4 regions of the Streptomyces sp. NPDC001401 genome follow, and region 1 is predicted to be linked to each of the others. Evidence: riboswitches for the same ligand, from Rfam matches in the RefSeq annotation. Region 1 holds a riboswitch; each other region holds the start of a gene.
The links. A riboswitch is a leader RNA that binds a small molecule or an ion and turns the genes downstream of it on or off. The one in region 1 is predicted to bind cyclic di-AMP.
Positions count from the first base shown of each region.

Region 1 (5,272 bases):
GCGAGTTGTTCACGGCCCGCGCGGTCGTCGTGGCGACCGGCCTGTCCGGCCTCGCGCACCTGCCGGCCGAGCTGGCCACCGCCGCGGCGGACGGACCCACCCCCACGGGCCCGATCTCCCACAGCTCCCAGCAGCACGACCTCACGCGCTATGCCGGCAAGGACCTGATCGTGGTCGGCGCCGGCCAGTCCGCGCTGGAGACCGCGGCGCTGGCGGCGGAGGCGGGCGCACAGGTGAGGGTGGTGTCCCGCGGCCGCGGCCGGGTCGCCTTCGGCGCACCGCCGTGGAAGCAGCCGAAGCTGCGCCCCGAGTCGCCCTTCGGCCGCGCCTGGTCCCTGTGGGCCCTCAGCTACTACCCGCACCCCTACCGCTACCTGCCGGCCGAGGCCCGCCACTACCTGGTCCGCCGCGTCCTCGGCCCGCTCGGCGCGTGGTGGCTGCGCGACCGTTTCGAGGGGAAGGTGCAGGTCAGCGAGGTCGACCGGATAGTGCGGGCGGACGCGGCCGACGGCAGCCCGAAGCTGACGGTCCGCACGCTCGCGGGCCGTACCCAGGACCTGTCCGCGGACCACGTCATCGCGGCCACCGGATACCGGGTGGACATCGCGGCGATGGACTTCCTCGGCCACGAACTGCGTACGCGTCTGGCGGTGAGCCGCGGCACACCCAAACTGGGCGCGGGATACGTCTCGTCGGTCCCCGGCCTGTACTTCACGGGCCTGCCGGCCGCGGCGTCGTACGGCCCGGTGATGCGCTTCGTGTGCGGCACGGAGTTCGCCTCTCCGAGGCTGGCCGAACACCTGGCGGCAGCGCACGGGTAGGCCGAGCCGGCGGGCCCCTGCCTGGTGATGAAGAGCCCACAAGGATAAGGGAGTTGAGCAAGGGGCGGTGGTGCACTCCGCCGTCGTCCGGTTCGCGATGAGTCGGTGGGGCGTCGTGTCCGTATTCTCTGATCATGGCTGCACCCACCGCATATGCGCTCATCGCCACCGACCTGGACGGCACGCTGCTCCGAGGCGACGACACGCTCTCCGACCGCTCCCTCGCCGCGCTCGCGCGGGCGGCCGGGGCCGGCGCCCGGCACCTGGTCGTCACGGGCCGGCCGGCCCCCAGGGTGCGGCCGCTCCTCGACCAACTGGGCAGCAGGGGGCTCGCGGTGTGCGGACAGGGCGCGCAGGTGTACGACGTCGGCGCGGACCGTCTGCTGTGGTCCGTCACGCTGGACCGGGAGCTGGCCGAGACCGCCCTCGGCAAGATCGAGGCCGAGGTGGGTCAGGTGTACGCGGCTGTCGACCAGGACGGCGTGGAGGGGCTCACGCTCATCGAACCGGGCTACCTCATGCCGCATCCGACGCTGCCGGCCGTACGGGTCGACCGGCGCGACGACCTGTGGTGCGAACCGATCAGCAAGGTGCTGCTGCGCCATCCCGACCTGTCCGACGACGAGTTGGCGGCGACGGCGCGCTCGGTGGTCGGTTCGCTGGCCACCGTCACCATGTCGGGTCCGGGGACCGTCGAACTCCAGCCATGCGGCATCACCAAGGCGACGGGCCTCGCACTGGCCGCCGCACATCTGGGACTTGGTCCGGAGCGGACGATCGCGTTCGGCGACATGCCCAACGACATCCCCATGTTCGACTGGGCCGCCCACGGCGTCGCCATGGCCAACGCCCACCCCGAACTCAAGGCGGTGGCTGACGAGATCACCCTGTCGAACGAGGACGACGGCATCGCCGTCGTCCTCGAGAGACTGTTCCTCGGCCTCGAGGACCTGGAGGACCTCGAGGACATCGAGGGGCTCAAGGGCCTCAAGGGCCTTGAGGAGCTCAGGGAACTGGAAGAGCTCGAGGAACTGGGGGAGTTCGAGGAGCTCTAGTAGGCGCCGTACACGTTGTCGATCGACCCGTACCGCGCGGCGGCGTACTTGCAGGCGGCCGTGATGTTCGCGACGGGGTCGTAGGGGTTGAGCTGCGTGCCGGGCACGTGGTACGCGAGGAACGTCGGGTCGATGACCTGCAGCAGCCCCTTTGACGGGGTGCCGGCGGCCGCGTTCGAGTCCCAGTTGTTGATGGCGGCCGGGTCGCCCGAGGACTCCCGCATGATGTTGCGGTAAATGCCGTTGTACGTCCCGGGGATTCCGTTTTGCGACATGACCTGGAGGGCGGCCCGGATCCAGCCGTCGAGGTTGTCGGTGTAGCCCATCGACTTCGCGGTGACCAGGGTCGGGGTGGCCGCGGACGCGCTGGTCGCCCCGATGAGCGGGAGGGCGAGAACGGCGGCGCCCGTACCGGCGACGGCGAGCTTGCGGGCGAGGCGGGCGTTTCTGGGGCGACGGTGCTGACCTGTTGCAGGCATGGCGGATTCCTCTCCGGCGCCTGCGAGGTGAGCTGTCGGGTTCGGGCGGGGAGATGCCCGGCCGCGCAGCCGTACGGCAACGCGGCTTCACCCCTAGTCGGTCCGGGCGATGCCCGGTCCGGCGACTTACCTGGTTCCCCCGCTCCTGCCGTGCGAGTGCGTTCGTCGATGGGTCGTGCCGGGGCGGCGGCAGGATTCGGCGTCCGCCCGACAGGCCGGGAACGTATGCGAGAGCACATGCCCGGAACAAGTGCCGGGTTCACTGATCATGCCTATTGACCTTGGTCTGAGGCTTATGGGGCACTTGATCCTTTGCGGTTGCCAAGCCTCAACTGGCGTGCGGGGGAAGGGGAAGCGGCAGGCGTCGGGCCGTCGCCGGCCGACCCTGCCGTGTGAGTCAAGTCACCGACATCCGCAAGAGTGGCAAATAGGGCAATGGTCCCAACTGGTGGTCAACCAGCCGACCGTGGAATTCGCTTCACCCAGGTCCGATGGAAGACCGCCTCTCCACCTTCGGTGCAGATCACCTCATTGGAGGCGAAAAAGGACTCCTCGTCGCAGGTGATTTCCGAGCGGGCGCGGATCGTCGTGTCCCAGGCCAGATCGGGGCGGTGCAGACGGATCGACCAGTCCGAGCGGGTGCGGGCCGACAGGGGGTCGGTCTCCTGGATCGTGTACGTCTCCAGCGCGTCCTCGGTGAACTCCAGACCGTCGGGATACACGCGCGTGCCGCCGTAGCGCGGGTCGACCTCCAGGCGCCACTCGCCCTTGGTCACGTCACGCACCACCAGGCGCTCGGGGCGCGGTTCGTCGAGCGTGATCGGACTCCATCCATCAGCGGCCAGGCCGCGGGCCACGTTCATCGGATCGGACTGCTCCGGCTCCTCGAAGGTGATCGCTCTCTCGTCCAACACGCGTGCGCGTACCGGGAGTTCCAGGAAGCTGCCCGCCGGGTCGATGGTGAAGCCCGCCGCCGAGTCGGGCTGCGGCCAGATCCACGGCCAGTACGCGGAGGAGACGGCAAGGCGGATGCGGTGGCCGGGCGGGAAGGCGTGACCGATGCCGTTCAGCTCGAACTCGACGTCCTCGGTGGCGCCCGGCGTCCATGGGACCGCCTGGTGGCGGCCGTGGCGGGCCGACAGGTTCAGTGCTCCTCGGGTGACCAGGGTTGATGAGCCGTCCAGTGCTATGTCACATACCCTCGCGACGACCTGCCCGCTCGGCGCCCCGCACGTCACCCGCAACCGCACCCGGGGCCGCCCCAGCACCCATGTCTCCTCGCCCACCTCGAACTCGAAGCAGGCTGACCTGGCGTTCTCCTCCCGCTGGTCCGGCGGCAGGTCGGCATCGTTCCCGAACGGGAGGAACCGGCCGGCGTCCACGCCCGTGTGCTGCGGGGAGCGGATGAGCACGGGGGCAGTGGAATGTGACATAGCACTGTCCGCCAAGGCATACGAAACCCCCGTCACCCCGGGCGACGGCCAGGCCGACTCCCCCACCCACCGCCCCGGCAGCGTCTCGTACACCGTGGCCGGCGGATGCGAGTCGCTGATGTACGACCGCAGCAGCGGCTCCCGCATCACCCCGGAGTCGATCCCCTTGAGCCAGTGGTCCCACCAGCGCAGGGTCTCCTGGAGGAACCCGATCGCCGGGCCGGGTGGCAGGCCGCGGTCCGGGTACTGGTGCGACCAGGGGCCGATCAGGCCGCGTACCCGGTCGGCGGGCAGGTGCTCGACGAGCCGGAGCACCGTGTCGCGGTACGGGTCGTGCCAGCCGCCCACGGCGAGGACGGCGGCGTCGATCGCGCCGTAGTCCTCGCAGACGCTGCCCTGCCGCCAGTAGTCGTCCCGCGTCTGGTGTGCGAGCCAGGTGTGGACGAAGGGGTCGACGGCCTCCAGCCGCTCCAGCCACATGTCCCGCCAGGCCTTGCCGACGTACAGCGGGTCCGGCGGCCGGCAGACGAAGGCGAGCATTGTTGCCGCCCAGGCGTGCATGTCCACCGCGAGGACGGAACCTCCCATGTAGTGCACGTCGTTGTCATAGCGGTCGTCCGTAGAGCACACGGTGACGATCGCCTTGAGCGGCTCGGGCGCGAGGGCCGCGATCTGGAGGGAGTTGAAGCCGCCCCAGGAGATGCCGAACATGCCCACCTTGCCGTCGCACCAGGGCTGCTCCGCAAGCCAGTTGACCACCGCGACCCCGTCTGCGAGCTCGGTCGCCGAGTACTCGTCCGTCGGCAGGCCCTCGCTGTTGCCGTGCCCGCGGATGTCGACCCGGACGGAGGCGTAGCCGTGGCCCGCGTACCAGGGATGGCGTTGGTGGTCGCGGGGCGCGGTCCAGTCGGTCAGGCGGTACGGCAGGTATTCGAGGAGCGCCGGTACGGGCTCGTCCGTCAGTGGGCGCCATACGCGCGCGTAGAGCACGATCCCGTCCGGGAGCGGGATCCAGAGGTCCTCGTGAGTCGTCTCGTAGGGGAAGGACGTTCGGATGTGCAGGCTCATCGCGGTGACCCCAGTGGCTGGGTGGGCTTCAGTGGACCGGGTGCATCGTGCGGCGCAGCCAGGGCGCGGCCTCCGTCACGGCCAGGCCCGCGGCCACCGCGATCGCGCCGTTGACGCCGAAGTAGGCGGGCTTGGAGACGTCGTCGTAGAGCTTCACCGTCTGGGCCTGGATGCCGCCCGCGAGGGCGAAGGAGAGGTACCAGAGGGACATGGTCTGGCTGGAGAAGGCGGCGGGCGCCAGCTTGGTCGTGGCCGACATGCCGGAGGTCTCCAGGAGGATGTCGCCGAGGCCGAGCAGGAGATACGAGCCCACGATCCACCAGGCGGACATCAGTTGATCGTCGCCCGGGTGGCCGGATGTGGGCAGGACCAGCAGCAGGAAGGACAGGCCGCCGAGCACGACGCCGATGGCGATC
Region 1 is NZ_JBIAWI010000015.1:179,120-184,391, forward strand. It holds gene ACFY10_RS38520 (FAD-dependent oxidoreductase) at 1-821, shown strand, start outside; gene ACFY10_RS38525 (HAD family hydrolase) at 956-1,876, shown strand; gene ACFY10_RS38530 (transglycosylase SLT domain-containing protein) at 1,873-2,355, opposite strand; cyclic di-AMP (ydaO/yuaA leader) riboswitch at 2,360-2,526, opposite strand; gene ACFY10_RS38535 (CocE/NonD family hydrolase) at 2,808-4,850, opposite strand; gene ACFY10_RS38540 (MFS transporter) at 4,885-5,272, opposite strand, start outside.

Region 2 (5,272 bases), on a different contig from region 1:
GCCGTGTACGCCACCGGATAGTAGCCGGTGAGCGCGGCGGACGAGCCCACGTTGACGATCGACGAGCCGGGCGGCATCAGCGGGGCGAGGTGCTGGATGCCGAGCAGCGGTCCGGTCGTGTTCACCGCCTGGACCTGCGCGAAGTCCTCGGGGCGCACCGCGCCGAGCCGCTCGCGCCGGATGATGCCCGCGTTGTTGACCAGCCCGTGGATCTCGCCGTACGACTCCTTCAGCTCCGCGGCCAGCTTCGCCCAGTCGCTCTCGCTGCTGACGTCGAGCGGCCGGCAGTCGCCCTCCGGCCGTACGTCGGTGGCGATCACCCGGGCCCCGGCCCGGGCTGCCGCCTCGGCCTCGGCGGCCCCCTGTCCGCGGGCCGCCCCGGTGACGACCACGATTTTTCCGGCCAGCCGCTGCATGTACTGATCGCTCACGTCGACATTGTTCACCACCGCGGCAGCCTCAGCTCGTAGTCCGGCTGGATCCGCCGCATGCAGCCGGTCGAGGGCGCCGTGGTCGTCGGCCGAGTTCCACGGGTAGTGCGTGTCGCAGGAGTGGCCGAGGGAGGGGATGGCCGCGGCGACATGGTCATGGCAGCCAGGCCCGGCGGGTGTTGTCGGTGGGACTGTTCAACGGTCATCAGGCTCCCTTCAAGGGCGCGACAGGGAGCGGGAGTTGTGGGGTCGGATTGCCCAGGGCGTGGAACAGCGCCGTCGCGAGGACCAGGCCCTCGCGGGCGATCGGCGCGAGCAGGTGCTCGTCGGGGGCGTGCTGCAGACAGCCGGGGTAGGAGCGCGGCAGCCATAGTGCGGGCAGGCCGAGCACGTCCGTGAAGACCGCGCCCAGTTGGAGGGACTCACGGTCCGCCCCGCCCTGGTCTGCGACGCGCTCGCCCCGCAGTACGAGTTCGGTCGCCTACGTCCGGGTCGAGCACCCGGTCTTCCGGCAGCACGAGGCGCAGATCCAGACGATGCTCGGCCGCCGACTCCCGTGGGCGGCCTCGCAGTTCACCGAGCTGCTGGTGTCACGGCTGGACCGACGTTCCTGAACCTCACGCAGGCCGGACCGCGATGCGGATCGCCGCCTCCCCGGCGTTGTGGATCGACTCCTCGCGGATCACCGAGCCCGGGCCGGGCGCGTGGATCATCATGCCGTTGCCGGTGTAGAGGCCGACGTGGCTGAAGTTGTCGTGGAAGAAGATCAGGTCTCCTGGGCGGCTCTCGGCGAGCGGGATCACCGTGCCGATGCTCGCCTGCTCGGCCGTGGACCGCGGCAGGGCGACCCCCGCGGCCTTCCAGGCGGCCTGGGTGAGACCGGCATTGTCGTACGACTCCGGTCCGACCGCACCCCACAGGCACGGCCTGCCGATCTGCGCCTGCGCGAAGGCGACGGCCCGGTCGGCCTTGGTGCCGGTGGGCGTCTGCGGGGTCGGGACACCCGTGTCGAGGACGGTCAGCTCCTGCGAGCGCCAGTCCTGGGCCGCAGGTATGCCCGTGTCGAGCACCGACGGCTGCGAGCGCCACTCCTGGGCCATGGACAAGCCGGTGTCGAGAACCGTCTGCTCCTGCGGGCGCCACTGCTCGGCCGCGGGTACGCCGGTGTCGAGGACCGACGGCTGCTGCAGCCGCCAGGCCTCGTCGGCCGCACGACGGGCCTGCTCCTGTGCCACGGGGTCCTGCCAGCCGCCCTGGAGCGGCTGCACGACGGCCTGCTGGGCCGTGGTGGCCCAGGCGGGCTGCGGAGACTGGGCCTCGATCGCCGCGAGCGGTGAGCTCTGCTGTGCGGCCGCCTGCCAGGTGTTCCCGGCCGGTCGAGGCTCGACGGCCGGGCGCGGGACGGAGGTCTGCTGGGCCGTGTACCGGTACAGCAGCTCGCTGGCGGCCGCGATCCTGCGTTGGCTCTCCTGCTTGGACTTCCGCAGCGAGGTCTGCTTCGACTCGGGGGCCGCCGGCAGGGCGGCGACGGCCTCCTGACGGGGTGCCGGCACGGCGGGCAGCGCGGTCGCGTGGCCGGCGGTCAGCTCGGCGACGGGACGGCGGACGCCTGCCGCGGGCAGCTCGGGCACGGGCCGCCCGGCCGCCTCCAGCTCACGGCCCGCACGACCCTCCGCACGCTCCGCCGGACGCGCGCGCCGGGTCTCGGCCGGGCGGCTCGGCGTGCGGTCGGACGGCAGTACCGCCGGGACCGTCGGGCCCAGCGACGCCCGCGCCGCGTCGAACCACTGCCTGGTGACGTTGTCGAGGTCGGGATCAGAGCGCCTGCCCCCGCCCGCCGGGGTGCCGCGCCCACGCTGGCCCGACCCCTGAGTGCGGGTCAGGTTGTACTGGCCGGTGTCGCTCTCGGCCTGGTCGTAGAGGCTGCTCACGCGCTGCCGGACGTCTTCGCGGCTGGGGCCCTCATCCCCCGTCAGGGGCACCGCGTCGGCGGTCTGCGACAGCAGCGCCACCGAGGTGAGGGCCGCCGTCGCAAGAGCGGAATTGCGCATACCGGGCAGGCCGAGGCCTCCGGTGCGCGATGGTCGATCCGGCGCCATGGGAGCCGTACTCCTTCCGTACTCCGCCTACCGAGTTAGCTGTCGGGTTCGGGCGGTCGGTTCCGGAAGGCATGCCCTACGGCCCCTGCCCTGTCGGGCAGTTGGGCCGATTCACCCCATCGTTCGGTTGGGTCCCCGGCTCCGGCTGCCACAGGGGCGCACCGGACTCGGCGGAGGCCACGCGTCCCGGCGGGGTTCGCCGGAGGAACTCGTGCGGCCTGATGCCACGCTAGCCAACTTGTGCGGCTCGTGTGAAGGTTGAAGGCCGGAATGTCCGATACGCTTTTGTGACCTTCGTCGTGATGCACCGTCAGATCCGTGCGTCGCGCACGCAACGGATCCGAACGGCAACCGACTGTCGCGGGCGGACGGCGTCAGCGCCCCAAAGGGGCGCGGGGCTGCATCGATCTGCGGCTCCGCCGCGCGGGCGCGGCCGGCCACGACGGCGCCGCAGACGAAAGGCGACATATCCCGGCCCCGCTGCGGAGCCGCACAGCGGCGCAGCCCGCGGAGCGCTCAGCGCTCAGCGTCCCGCTTCTTGATCCGCGCCGCCTCCTTGCGGACCTCGGCCTGTGTGGCCCGCTCCTTCTGCAGCCACTCGGGCTGCTCCTGCTTCAGGGCCTCGATCTGCTCGGTGGTCAGCGGCTCCGTGATCCCGCCGCGCGCGAGACCCGAGATGGAGACGCCCAGCTTCTCCGCGACCACCGGACGGGGGTGCGGCCCCTTGGCCCGCAGCTCACGCAGCCACTGAGGCGGATCGGCCTGGAAGGCGTCGAGCTCGGCTCGCGAGACGACACCCTCCCGGAATTCGGCGGGGGTGGCCTCGAGGTACACACCCAGCTTCTTCGCCGCGGTCGCGGGCTTCATCGTCTGGGTGCTCTGGTGCGACTTCATGCCGTCCAGGGTATCGACCGTGTTCGAGACCTCCGACCACGGCCGGTAACCTGGCCCGGTGACAGGCTCGGAAGCATCCCCAACGTTCCGGCTTGCGTACGTCCCGGGGGTGACGCCCGCCAAGTGGGTGCGGATCTGGAACGAGCGCCTGCCCGACATCCCGCTGAACCTCCTCGCCGTACCGGCCGCCGAAGCATCCGACGTGTTGCGCGCCGGTGACGCCGACGCGGGACTCGTACGGCTGCCGGTCGACCGTACGTTCTTCAGCGCGATCCCTCTCTACGCCGAGACGACGGTCGTCGTCGTCCCCAAGGACCACGTGATCACGGCGGCGGACGAGGTGACCGTCGAGGACCTCTCGGAGGAGGTCCTCTTCCACCCCCTCGACGACGTCTTCGACTGGGACCGGCCGCCGGGCGAGCCCGCCTTCGAGCGCCCCGCCACCACCGAGGACGCCGTGGAACTCGTCGCGGCGGGTGTCGGCCTCCTGGTCGTCCCCCAGTCGCTGGCCCGTCTGTACCACCGCAAGGACCTCACGTACCGGCCGCTGGTGGACGGCCCCGAGTCGAGCGTCGCCCTGGCGTGGCCCGAGGATGCGACCACGGACCTGGTCGAGGACTTCATCGGAATCGTCCGCGGCCGCACGGTCAACAGCTCCCGGGGCCGCAAGGCGCCGACGCCGGAGCCGAAGGGCGGGACCGGCGACACGGCCGGCGCCCGGCGCAAGCCCGCGGCGGGGAAGGCGACCGGGAAGACGGCAGGGAAGTCGACGGGGCGCAACCCGCGGGCCGGTTCCGACGTCTCCAAGGGCGCCAAGCGCAGGAAGCCCCGCCGCCGGGCATAGCCTCGGTCGGGGCGCCCTCGCCCCATTCCGATCCATCCGGTGGGGCGATGGACGGGAGGCGGGGGAGTTTGCTTCGCAAGGGGGAGCGGTCCGCAGGTGGGGCCGCGGACCGGCTGCGTGCCCGCGGACTGTGGGGCGATCGGGCCGGCCAGGGGCACGGGCAGCAGCGCGGTGCATGGTGGCGGGTGGCGGCGTTCGTCGGGCGCACGCTGCGGGGCGAGTGGCAGGGCATCGTCGTCGATCCGGTGCGGCAACTCGGACGTCGTGGGCTGCCCGCACTGTTCCTGGCGTTCCTGGCCGCCTTCGGTGTCATCTTCTTCCATGCGCTGGCGCAGCGGCCGGCCGGCGCCGTGGTGGTGCGGCTGCTCGGCGGCGTCAAGGCCGACCTGCCGTTGTGGCTGGCCCTGCTGCGCACGCCGGTGTCGCTGTACGTCCCGGCACTGGATCTGCCCGTGTGGGCGGGGATCACGCAGTTGTTCCTCGCGTTCGCGCTGGCCGAGCTCATCCTCGGCCGGGCCAGAACGCTCGTCATCTCGTACGCGACCACACTCGCCGGCACCCTCATGGTGCGCGTGATGATCGCGCTCGGTCCGGGCTGGGGCGGGCTGGGCCTGCCGCCCGGGATCGGGCAGGTGCTGGACACCGGACCGTCCGCCGCCGTCGTGGGCCTGTTCACCTATCTCGCCGTCGTCCGGCGCGCACCCGTCGTGTTCGCCCTCACCGGCGGGTCCATGGTGTGGGAGTCGATTGCCGTACCCAATCTGGCCGGCCGCGAGCACCTGATAGCCGTCGGCACCGCGATCGTCCTGGCCCTCTTCCACGTACACGGCCGCAGGCGGCCGTCCGCCCGGCCCCTCCCCCCGGTACGCCGAGCGCAGTCGCCGGGGGCGAGGGCCGGGGAGCCGTGCCCGGACGATCACGTCGCGGTCGGTTGAGCGCGTCGGCACGCACGCGACGCCGGTCAGGGCTGCGGGCTGCCGCCCATCTCCGCCGCAAAGCCCGTC
Region 2 is NZ_JBIAWI010000013.1:220,798-226,069, forward strand. It holds gene ACFY10_RS36090 (SDR family NAD(P)-dependent oxidoreductase) at 1-416, opposite strand, end outside; gene ACFY10_RS36095 (hypothetical protein) at 637-822, opposite strand; gene ACFY10_RS36100 (hypothetical protein) at 827-1,045, shown strand; gene ACFY10_RS36105 (NlpC/P60 family protein) at 1,049-2,530, opposite strand; cyclic di-AMP (ydaO/yuaA leader) riboswitch at 2,539-2,713, opposite strand; gene ACFY10_RS36110 (DUF5997 family protein) at 3,047-3,424, opposite strand; gene ACFY10_RS36115 (LysR family transcriptional regulator substrate-binding protein) at 3,483-4,268, shown strand; gene ACFY10_RS36120 (hypothetical protein) at 4,337-5,203, shown strand; gene ACFY10_RS36125 (TerD family protein) at 5,230-5,272, opposite strand, start outside.
Region 2: linked by a shared signal. The riboswitch ahead of ACFY10_RS36105 (NlpC/P60 family protein) and the one ahead of ACFY10_RS38530 (transglycosylase SLT domain-containing protein) in region 1 are both predicted to bind cyclic di-AMP.

Region 3 (5,272 bases), on a different contig from region 1:
CTTCATCGCGGTGCTGTGGACCTGATGCCGGCGCGGGCCGCGGCGACAGCCCCCGCGGCGACGGCCACCCACGCCGCCACCGCAATCCACAGCAGCACCCGCCCGGGCCCCTTGAGCCACGGGACATCCAGGGCGGCGGCGACGGACAGCACGGCCGCCGCCGTCATCCCCATCGGGAACACGGTCGCCCAGCGGCGCACGTCGTAGCCGCGCCGCGGCCGGAGGGCCTCGGCGACGAGCAGTACGGCGTACCAGGCCAGGCCGAGCGCGAGCAGCGCGACGGTGACCGAGCGCAGGACACCGCGGTCGTCGTCGTTCCACAGGTACAGGCGCGCGCTGTCCGCGGCGACGAGCTTCGATCCGGCGAGCGCCGAGATGGCGAGCGCGCCGCCCGCCATCCACTGGTCGCCCGGCCCTTGCCTCACCTGTCGCAGGTCGAAGAGGGCCAGCGCACAGCCGTAGAGAACGAGCCCGAGCCAGAACAGCACGAGCGCCGCATGCGCGAGCCATGCCGTCGCCTCGGCCCCGGCGAGCGTGGCGCCGAGCACCGCGAGCCCCTGCGTGGCCACACAGCACAGGAAGACCGCGCCCGGCATGTGACGTCGCCAGTGCCGTACGGCTTCGACCAGCAGCCCCGGCCACAGCACGGCCGCCAGTGCGAGCAGGGCCTCGGCGAGGGTCTGCCGTCCCAGGGCGGAGAACCGGGTTCCGAGCACGGCGGTCGCCGCGACGGCGGTCAGCGCGCCCGGCGTCCCCGCCTCCGCCCGCCACCTCTCCCGATCCCGCATCAGACGGACGCCGAAGTCCGCCGCCAGCCCCGCCCAGGCTGCACAGGCCAGGACCAGGAAGACCCGCGACAGAACCTCGTACCCCGTCAGATGCAGCCCGACCGACAGAATGCCGGTCGCCATCACGGCGGACCCGGCCGCCGGCGAACGCTGCGCCCACCAGGCGCGGAGTGAGGTCGGTCCGGACATGGGGCCGATGCTAAGGAGCGCGGCGCGGGTTGAGGGCGGGCCACGCGCGCGGGTACGGCGAAATACGCGCGGGCGCGGGGCAGGAACGGGCGCGCCGGACAGGAGCTGCACGCCGGCGACTCAGGGAAGGCGCCCTCCGCGGAACTCCCGGAAAACGGCCCGCACGCGCGCGTGCATCACAAACTGCCTCCACGCGCGCGTGCACCGCTCCCCGGTGTCGCAGGGCTCACCGGTGCCTCAGGCGGGCCGCACCACACTGTGGATGATCGATTCGCCGCCGTAGTAGACCGACTCCTCGCGGACGTAGGCGCCGGGCTTCGGGGCGTGGATCATCATGCCGTTGCCGATGTAGATGCCGACGTGGCTGATGTCGTCGTAGAAGAAGATCAGGTCGCCGGGCTGGGCGTCGGTGAGGGAGACCGTGGTGCCGGCGTTCACCTGGTCGTAGGTGGTGCGCGGGAGGGAGACGCCCGCGGCCTTCCAGGCGGCCTGGGTGAGGCCGGAGCAGTCGTAGGAGTCGGGGCCGGTGGCGCCCCAGACGTACGGCTTGCCGATCTGCGCGCGGGCGAAGGCGAGCGCCTTCTCGGCCTTGGTGGCGTACGAGGAATCGCTGGTGGAAGTGGATCCCGAGTCCGTGGAGGAGCTGCCGCTCTGATCCTGCTGGGCAGCGGCCTCCGCCTTGGCCTTCTCCTCCGCCGCCTGCTGCTTCGCGAGCTCCGCGGCCTTCTGGGCGGCCTCTTCTTCCTTCTTCTTCTGGATCGCCGCGAGCCGCGCCTTCTCCTCGGCGGTCAGCTTCGACAGCAGTTCGCGCGCGTCGGAGAGCTTCTTCTGCACCGTGGACTTGGCGGTCTGCAGACTGCTCTGCGTCTCGGTGAGCGTCTGGAGGCTCTTGGAGGCCTCCTGACGCTTCTTCATCGTCGCGGACTGCTCGGTGAAGTAGTCGTCGACCGCGCTCTTCTGGCGGGAGGTCAGCCGCCCCATCAGCTGCGTCTGGTCGAAGTAGTCCTGCGGGGAGTCGGCGAGCAGGAAGGTCGCCGTGTCGGGTGCGGCGGCGCCGGTCCGGTATTGGGCCGCGGCGAACGAACCGAGCTGCTCCCGCTCTTCGTTGAGCTTCTGAGTGCGCTTGGCGACGTCGTCGAGGAGGGTGTCGACGCTCTTGCGCTGCTGCGTGGTCTTCTCTTTGGCCGCGTTGTACTTCTCGGTGGCCGACTCCGCCTGGCGGTAGAGGTCGTCGACCTTCTTCTCGACTTCTTCGAGGCTGGGCTTCCCGTCAGCGGCGGGGGCGGCATTGGCCGACTGGGACAGCAGGGCCACCGAGGTGAGGGCGGCCGTGGCGAGGGCGGGGGTGCGTATGCCTGCTACGCGCGTACCCGCGGGGCGCGACTTGCGGTGCGACGCCAAGGGAGGCGACTCCTTCCATGCTCCGCCTACCGAGTTAGCTGTCGGGTTCGGGCGGGTGGTTCGGAAGGGTTGCCCTACGGTCCGTTCCCGAAAGGGAGTCGGACCGATTCACCCCAAGGTCGGTGTGGGTCCCCGGCTCCGGATGCGCGGCGGCGCGCCGGACTCGGCGGAGGCCGCGCGGCCCGGCGACGTTCGCCGGTGGGGGTCGTGCGGCCTGCCCGGAACGGTAGCCAACTCGTGTGGCCTCTGTGAAGGTTGATGTTCGATATGCCCGATACATTTTCGTGACCTTTGGTCAGGACGTCGCAGGTGGTCGTCAATCCGGAGGGATCTGCACCGACTTGTGCGTATTTTTGCCGGAGTGATGACGTCCGACCGCTTCCGGACGCTAACTTCCAGCCAGTCGCGGTCAGGTGCCGCGGCAGGTGAGGGGGTACGCCATGAGAAAGCGCACAGCACTCGTCATGGGCACATCGGCCGCCCTGGCCGCCACCGCGGGCATCGCGCCCGCGAGCGCCACCGGCGGACACTCCGGCGGCAGGCCGGTGATCCGCGTGATCGCGACCGGCCTGGACAACCCGCGCCAGCTCTCGTACGACAACGGGCACCTGTACGTCGCCGAGGCCGGCCGCGGTGGCAAGAAGTGCCTGGGGCAGGGACCGGAGGGCCCGACGTGCATAGGTCTCTCGTCGGCAGTCACCAAGATCTTCTGGGACGGGGGTGCCTGGAAGCACTACCGCGTGGTCGACGGCCTGCCCTCGGCGGGAGCGCCCGACGGCGGCTTCTCGGTCGGCGTGGACGGCGTCTCGGCCCTGAACGGCTGCGTCTGGGGCGTGGAGACCTGGGCCCCGCCGGAGGCCGGCGTGCCCACCACCCCGCCCTGGAACAAGCTCGGCAAGCTCCTGTCCATCGAGCGGGGCAAGGCGAGGATCGCCGCCGACATCTCCGCCGTAGAACTGAAGTACAACCCGCACAAGGCGTCCGTCGACTCCAACCCGTACGCCGTCCTCGCCCTCCCCGACGGCCGCAAGATCGTCGCCGACGCGGCCGGGAACGACCTGATCGAGGTCTCCCCGAACGGCAAGGCCCGCCCGTTCACGGTCTTCAAGGACCATGACAAGCACGAGGCCGTCCCCACATCCCTGGCCCTCGGCCCCGACGGCAACCTCTACGTCGGCGAGCTGAACGGCGAGCCCAAGAAGCCCACCGCGCGCGTGTGGAAGGTCGACCCCTGGAGCGGGAAGATCCTCGGCTGGAAGTCCGGCTTCGGCTCGATCACGGGCATCGCCTTCAACGACGACGGAGATCTGTACGTCAGCCAGCTCTTCGCCGGCGTCGTGACGAAGGTCTCGGGCGGCACACGTACGAACGTGAAGGTGCCGTTCCCGGCGGGCATTGCCGTCGACCCCTGGGACGGCAAGGTCTACGTCTCGGCCTGGTCGATCGCGGACCGTGACGGCACGGTCCTGGAGGGCAGGAAGACGCCCGGCGGCCAGGTCTGGAAGATCCTCGGCTTCTGAGCTGCGGGAGGCCGGAGGGCCGGGTTCCGGGAGGCCGGTTCCCGGCCCTCCGGGTCGCTGAATCCGGCGATGTTCTCAGGGCGGCGGCGGGCTGTCAGTGGGGCGCCCTAGACTCGGAGAGCGATGAGCAGCCTCTTTGACGACAGCTTCCTGGCGAACCTCCAGGCCCCCCGCGGGCACGAGGAGGAACCTCCGCCGCCGCCCGAGGACGATCATGGACCGGAGCCGGTTCCGGACGATCTGTTCGGCGGGAAGTTCGACGTGCCACCGGACCGGGACGCCTACTACCGCGACGGCGCCCCCCGCCCGGCGATCGACCCGGCCGCGCTCCTGGACGGGCTGAACGAGAACCAGCGCGCGGCCGTCGTCCACTCCGGCACCCCCCTGCTCATCGTGGCCGGCGCCGGTTCCGGCAAGACCCGCGTGCTCACCCACCGCATCGCCTACCTCCTGGGCGAGCGGAATGTGCATCCGGGCCAGGTCCTCGCGATCACCTTCACCAACAAGGCCGCGGGCGAGATGAAGGAGCGCGTCGAGCAGCTCGTCGGCCCGCGCGCGAACGCGATGTGGGTGATGACCTTCCACAGTGCGTGCGTGCGCATCCTGCGCCGGGAGAGCAAGAAGCTCGGCTTCACCTCGTCGTTCTCGATCTACGACGCCGCCGACAGCAAGCGCCTGATGGCCCTGGTCTGCCGCGACCTGGACCTCGACCCCAAGCGCTACCCGCCGAAGTCCTTCAGTGCCAAGATCTCGAACCTGAAGAACGAGCTGATCGACGAGGAGGACTTCGCCGCCCAGGCCGCCGACGGCTTCGAGAAGACCCTCGCCCAGGCCTACGCCATGTACCAGTCGCGGCTGCGCGAGGCGAACGCCCTCGACTTCGACGACCTGATCATGACGACGGTCAACCTGCTGCGCGCCTTCCCGGACGTCGCCGAGCACTACCGCCGTCGCTTCCGCCACGTGCTCGTGGACGAGTACCAGGACACCAACCACGCCCAGTACGCGCTTGTACGCGAACTCGTCGGCACCGGCGCGCACGCCGAGGACGTACCGCCCAACGAGTACGACCTGCAGCCCGCCGAACTGTGCGTCGTGGGTGACGCCGACCAGTCGATCTACGCCTTCCGCGGCGCGACGATCCGCAACATCCTCCAGTTCGAAGAGGACTACCCGGACGCGACGACGATCCTCCTGGAGCAGAACTACCGCTCCACGCAGACCATTCTGAGTGCGGCGAACGCGGTCATCGAGCGCAATGAGTCCCGCCGCCCCAAGAACCTGTGGACGAACGCGGGCGCGGGCGCGCGCATCACCGGCTACGTCGCGGACACGGAGCACGACGAGGCGCAGTTCGTCGCAGACGAGATAGAC
Region 3 is NZ_JBIAWI010000004.1:611,962-617,233, reverse strand. It holds gene ACFY10_RS18080 (hypothetical protein) at 1-25, shown strand, start outside; gene ACFY10_RS18075 (tellurite resistance/C4-dicarboxylate transporter family protein) at 3-977, opposite strand; gene ACFY10_RS18070 (NlpC/P60 family protein) at 1,215-2,378, opposite strand; cyclic di-AMP (ydaO/yuaA leader) riboswitch at 2,387-2,557, opposite strand; gene ACFY10_RS18065 (ScyD/ScyE family protein) at 2,819-3,898, shown strand; gene pcrA (DNA helicase PcrA) at 4,022-5,272, shown strand, end outside.
Region 3: linked by a shared signal. The riboswitch ahead of ACFY10_RS18070 (NlpC/P60 family protein) and the one ahead of ACFY10_RS38530 (transglycosylase SLT domain-containing protein) in region 1 are both predicted to bind cyclic di-AMP.

Region 4 (5,272 bases), on a different contig from region 1:
GAGTACCCGGTCGAGGGCGGCCCTCGCTTTGTACGGCCCGCCCTGTCCGTGCGCACCGAGGAGCGGCGCGGCACCGAGTGGCGCTTCGAGAAGTACGAGGCGGAGGGCGACCACCTCCGCCTCGGCTTCCGGGACGGCGGGCTCGCGATCACGCTGCACTACCGGATGCGGCACGACGTCGTAGAACGCTGGGTGACCCTCGACAACGAGGGGCCCGCCCTGGAGCTGCTGCGGGCCGACTCCGCCGCCTGGACGCTGCCCGAGCGCGAGGAGTGGCGGCTGTCCCAGCTGCACGGCCGCTGGGCCGCCGAGTCCCGGCTTACCTCCTCGCTTCTCACCTACGGTGAGAAGATCATCGGCAGCCGCCGCGGCCACACCGGACACCAGCACTTGCCCTGGGTCGCCCTCGACACCGACGCCACCGAGGAGCGCGGCGAGGTCTACGGCTGCGCTCTGGGCTGGTCGGGTTCCTGGCGGATCGCGGTGGCGCAACTCCCGGACGCGCGCGTGCAGATCACCGGCGGCGTCGGTTACGACGACTCCGGGCTGCTGCGTCTGGAGGCTGGGGAGTCGTACACGACCCCCGTCTTCGCCGGTCTGTGGAGCGACGGCGGCTTCGGCGGAGCGAGCCGCGCCTGGCACGCCTACCAGCGCGCGTACGTCATCCCGGACGCGGACCGGGACCGGCCGGTGCTGTTCAACTCCTGGGAGGCCACGGAGTTCGACATCTCCGAGGAGCAGCAGGGAACCCTTGCACGGCGGGCCGCGGCGATCGGCGTCGAGCTGTTCGTGGTCGACGACGGCTGGTTCGGCAAGCGCACCAGCGACCGCGCCGGACTCGGCGACTGGACGGTCAACCGGGACCGCTTCCCGAGCGGCCTCAAGCCTCTCGCGGACTATGTGCACGCCCTCGGCATGCAATTCGGCATCTGGGTCGAGCCCGAGATGGTCAACCCCGACAGCGACCTCTACCGCGCCCACCCGGACTGGGTGCAGTTCCAACCGGGACGAAAGCGGACGGAATTCCGTAACCAGCTCGTACTGAACCTGGCCCGGGAGGATGTCCAGGAGTACCTCTGGGAGCAGCTCGACGCTCTCCTCTCCAGTGCCCCGATCGACTATGTGAAGTGGGACTTCAACCGCTGCTTCACCGACGCGGGCTGGCCCGGCGAGCCCTACCCGCAGCGCCTCTGGGTCGATCATGTCCGCGCCCTCTACTCCCTGTTGGACCGGCTGCGGGCAGCCCACCCGGGCGTCGCCTTCGAATCCTGCTCGGGCGGCGGCGGCCGGATCGACCTCGGGATCATGAGCCGCACGGACCAGGTGTGGACCTCCGACAACACCGACCCGCTCGACCGGCTCGCCATCCAGCACGGCTTCAGCCAGATCCATCCCGCGCGCGCGATGGCAGCCTGGGTCACCGACAGTCCGAACACCCAGCTCAACGGGCGGGTCAGCTCGCTGCGCTTCCGGTTCGTGAGCGCCATGGCCGGAGTGCTCGGGGTCGGCGGGGACCTCACCCGGTGGACCGAGGAGGAGCTCGCCGAGGCCGGGGAGTGGGTGGGGCTCTACAAGGAGATCCGGCCGCTCGTGCAGCGCGGGGACCTCTACCGGCTGCGGCCTCCGCGCGGCGGGCTGAGCGCGGTGCAGTACGTGCGCGGGGACGAGGCGGTCGTCCTCGCCTGGCTCCAGGCGCAGAGCCACGGCGAACCCGTACCGGCGCTGCGGCTGCGAGGCCTCGACCCGACAGGCTCGTATGAATGCCTCGAAACGGGCGAAGTTCGCAGTGGTGCTGTATTGCTGTATCACGGACTGCGCACCGGGTTGCATGGCGACCTCGACGCGGCAGTTTTCCGGCTACGGCGCATCTGAGCCTTCTGTCTGGATTGGTGCTTTGGTCATTCTTCAGCCCTCTTCGTTCCAACTCGCTCAGGAATAGGGGTTCCTGAGGCAGGGCGCGTGAGGAGCGTCATATCCGTGACCGTGCGTGGCGCGTCATGTTCACGTAATTCGGGTGCTTTACAAGGGCGTTTGGGTGAGCGAGGCACCCTGGAATTCACGCACGGTCACCGGGTTTTCTCTCAAGGGATCAACAGAAACGCATTCACGGGGAACCGTCACTTGTTCCTTTGCGTCTTGGTCGCTTACGTTCGCCACCAATCCGGACGGACGCCCAATCCTGCCGCCGCCCGGTGCCCGCAGAACTCACCCGTGAACGGCAGGAGCGGGGGACCCACAGGTACAACCGCCTGTTCCGGTCTCCGGAACGGCTAGGGGTAAAGCCGCGTCGCATGCGCGGCCGGGCATCTCCAGCCCGCACCCGACAGCTCACCTCGTAGGCGCCGGAGAGGAATTCGTCATGCCCGCGAAGGGTAAGCACCGCCGCCCGAAGCCCCAGCGCTTCACCCGCTCCATCGCCGTCGCCGGAACCGGTTCCGCCGCGCTCGCTCTCCCGCTCATGGGGGCCACCGGCGCCCATGCCGCCACAACTCAGTCCGCTTCCCAGTCGGTTTCGGAAAAGGCCGTCCAGTCCCTTCCGGTCGCCGAGAAGGCGGCCCAGAAGAAGAGCGCCGCCAGTAATGCGGGTGTGCGGACCTATTCGGTGCGGACCGGCGACTATCTCTCGAAGATCGCCGACGAGCAGCATGTCTCCGGCGGCTGGCACAAGCTCTACTCGGACAACCGGCGGGCCGTCGGCGACGACCCGTCGCTGATCCACCCGGGCCTGAAGCTGACGATCGGCCGGAAGGCCGCGACGGGCACCACCAAGTCGTCGCATTCTTCTTCCTCTTCTTCGTCCGCCTCGAAGACGTCCTCGTCCTCGAACAAAACGACCGCCACCCGGACCGCCGAGTCCACCTCCACCGGCTTCACGCTCCCGGTGACCGGTGCCACCATCGGCACCGGCTACCACGTGGCCGGCAGCATGTGGTCCAGCGGGTACCACACGGGCGTCGACTTCGTCGTCCCGACCGGCACCGCCCTCAAGGCCGTCGGTGCCGGCACGGTCGTCTCCGCCGGCTGGGGCGGCGCGTACGGCAACCAGGTCGTCATCAGGCTGGCCGACGGCTACTACGCGCAGTACGGCCACATGTCCCAGCTCTCCGTCTCGGCGGGCCAGACCGTGACCGAGGGCCAGCAGATCGGCCTCTCCGGCGCGACCGGCAATGTGACCGGCCCGCACCTGCACTTCGAGATCCGCACCACGCCGGACTACGGCTCCGACGTGGACCCGGTCGCCTACCTCCGCTCGAAGGGCGTCGGCGTCGTCTGACATCCCCCACGACCACCTGCCTGACATGCTGCCGAAGGCCGGACCTCCATCCCCGGGTCCGGCCTTCGGTGTGTCCGGGTGCACTCGTGCGCCGTAGGAGTGTCGACGGCGAAGGGGTGTCGACACTGAGGGGGAATTGGGACACAGTGATCTCCGTAGCGATGCAAGCGCTTTCTCCGCCGTCGTCCGACAAGGCCTACGGAGGTCCCCGTGCCCGGCGTCGACCGACGCACCGTCGTGAGACGCGGACGTAGCTTCCTGACCTCGGCGCTGACTCTGCTGCTGGCCGTGGGCGCGCTGTTCGGCGAGGCCCGGCAGCCCGTCTTCGCCTCCGAAGAGCCGAACGTCGTAGGCCCCGACGACAGGCGGATCGCCTACGAGGGGCACTGGGGCATCACCGACGAGGCCGCCACCACCGTGAACTCCGGCTCCCGGCTGCGCTTCCGCTTCATTGGCCCCGTGGTGCACGTCCTGTTCGACGTCTCCTCGGTGACCGTGCCCGCCCAGGTGTATGTGTCGGTCGACGGCGGACCGAAGCGGCTGTTCGCCGTCGACCGCGACGACGTCGGGATCACGGCGGCGGGGCGCGGTCCGCACACCGCCGAGTTGTCGGTCAAGGACGTCTTCTCGCGGGTCAACCGGTGGACGCCGCCGCTGGAGACGGGCGTGGCCGTCAGGGGCATTCGAGGGGAGTTCCTGGGTCAACGGGTCCGTCATTCGGCCCAGTTGGTGTTCTACGGCGACTCCATCACTCAAGGCGTCATGGCCCTGTGCGACGTCAACACCTCCGACTGCGCCGACGGCACGACCGCCTACCCGACCCTGGTCGCCGACGCCCTGCACGCCTCGCTCACCCAGGTCGGCTTCGGGCGGCAGGGAGTGCTCCAGAGCGGCAACGGGGGAGTGCCGGCCGCCTCGGACGCATACGGCTGGAACTACGCGGGCTCCAGGGCCGGCCCGGACCGCCGTGCCGATGCGATCGTCGTGAACCAGGGCACCAACGACGCCTCGTACGGTGCGGCGGAGTTCCGGGCGGCCTACCGCGCCTACCTCGCCAGGCTGCGGGCCGCCGCACCGCACGCCCGCATCCTCGCGCTGCGCCCGTTCAACGGCACGCACGCCGACGACATCGCCGCGGTCGTCGCCGAACTCGCCGACCCCCGCACGGAGTTCGTCGACACGACCGGCTGGCTCTCCGTGACCGACGGGGACCTCAACGGGACCGTCCATCCCAGCGCCCAGGGCCATCGCAAGGTGGCGGACCGTCTGCTCGCAGTTCTCCGGCGCCCACCGCGACCGGTCGCGCCGTCGATCACCCCACCCGAAGGAGCCGCCTCCCGTGACGAGCACCCGTAGAGCATTCGGCGCCCTGGCCGCCGGCGCCGCCCTGGCCGCCCTCGCCCCCGCACCGGCCGCCAGTGCCTCGCCCCGCGGCCGCCTCATCGCGCGCGACGACTTCCGCCACGGTCTTGGCCGGTGGGTCGTCGAACTGGAGCAGGGCGGGACCGTCGCCGCCTCCCGCGGGATCCTGGAGGTGGACGTACCCGCCGGCGCCACGGTCTGGTTCCGGGAGCGGCTCGAAGGGCCGTACGTCCTCGAGTACACCGCCACGCCCGTTGCGGCGGGCGGCGTCAACGACCGCGTCTCCGACCTCAACAACTTCTGGAACGCCACCGACGTCCGCTCCCCGGACGACCTCTTCGCCACCCGGCGCGGCGGGGCACTGGCCGAGTACGACTACCTCAAGACGTACTACGTGGGCTACGGCGCCAACACGAACACCACGACCCGGCTGCGCCGTTACGTCGGCGAGGCCGGGGTCCGCCCGCTCGTCTACGACTACACGCAGCCGCTGCTCGTCGCGAACGAACCCAACCGCGTCCGTATCGTCTCCGACGGCTCGACGGTCCGCTGGTGGAACAACGGGCGGCTCGTCTTCGACTACACCGACCCGGAGCCGTACACAAGTGGGTACTTCGCCTTCCGGACCACGTGGAG
Region 4 is NZ_JBIAWI010000003.1:143,697-148,968, reverse strand. It holds gene ACFY10_RS12675 (alpha-galactosidase) at 1-1,872, shown strand, start outside; cyclic di-AMP (ydaO/yuaA leader) riboswitch at 2,197-2,355, shown strand; gene ACFY10_RS12670 (peptidoglycan DD-metalloendopeptidase family protein) at 2,360-3,274, shown strand; gene ACFY10_RS12665 (GDSL-type esterase/lipase family protein) at 3,485-4,630, shown strand; gene ACFY10_RS12660 (DUF6250 domain-containing protein) at 4,614-5,272, shown strand, end outside.
Region 4: linked by a shared signal. The riboswitch ahead of ACFY10_RS12670 (peptidoglycan DD-metalloendopeptidase family protein) and the one ahead of ACFY10_RS38530 (transglycosylase SLT domain-containing protein) in region 1 are both predicted to bind cyclic di-AMP.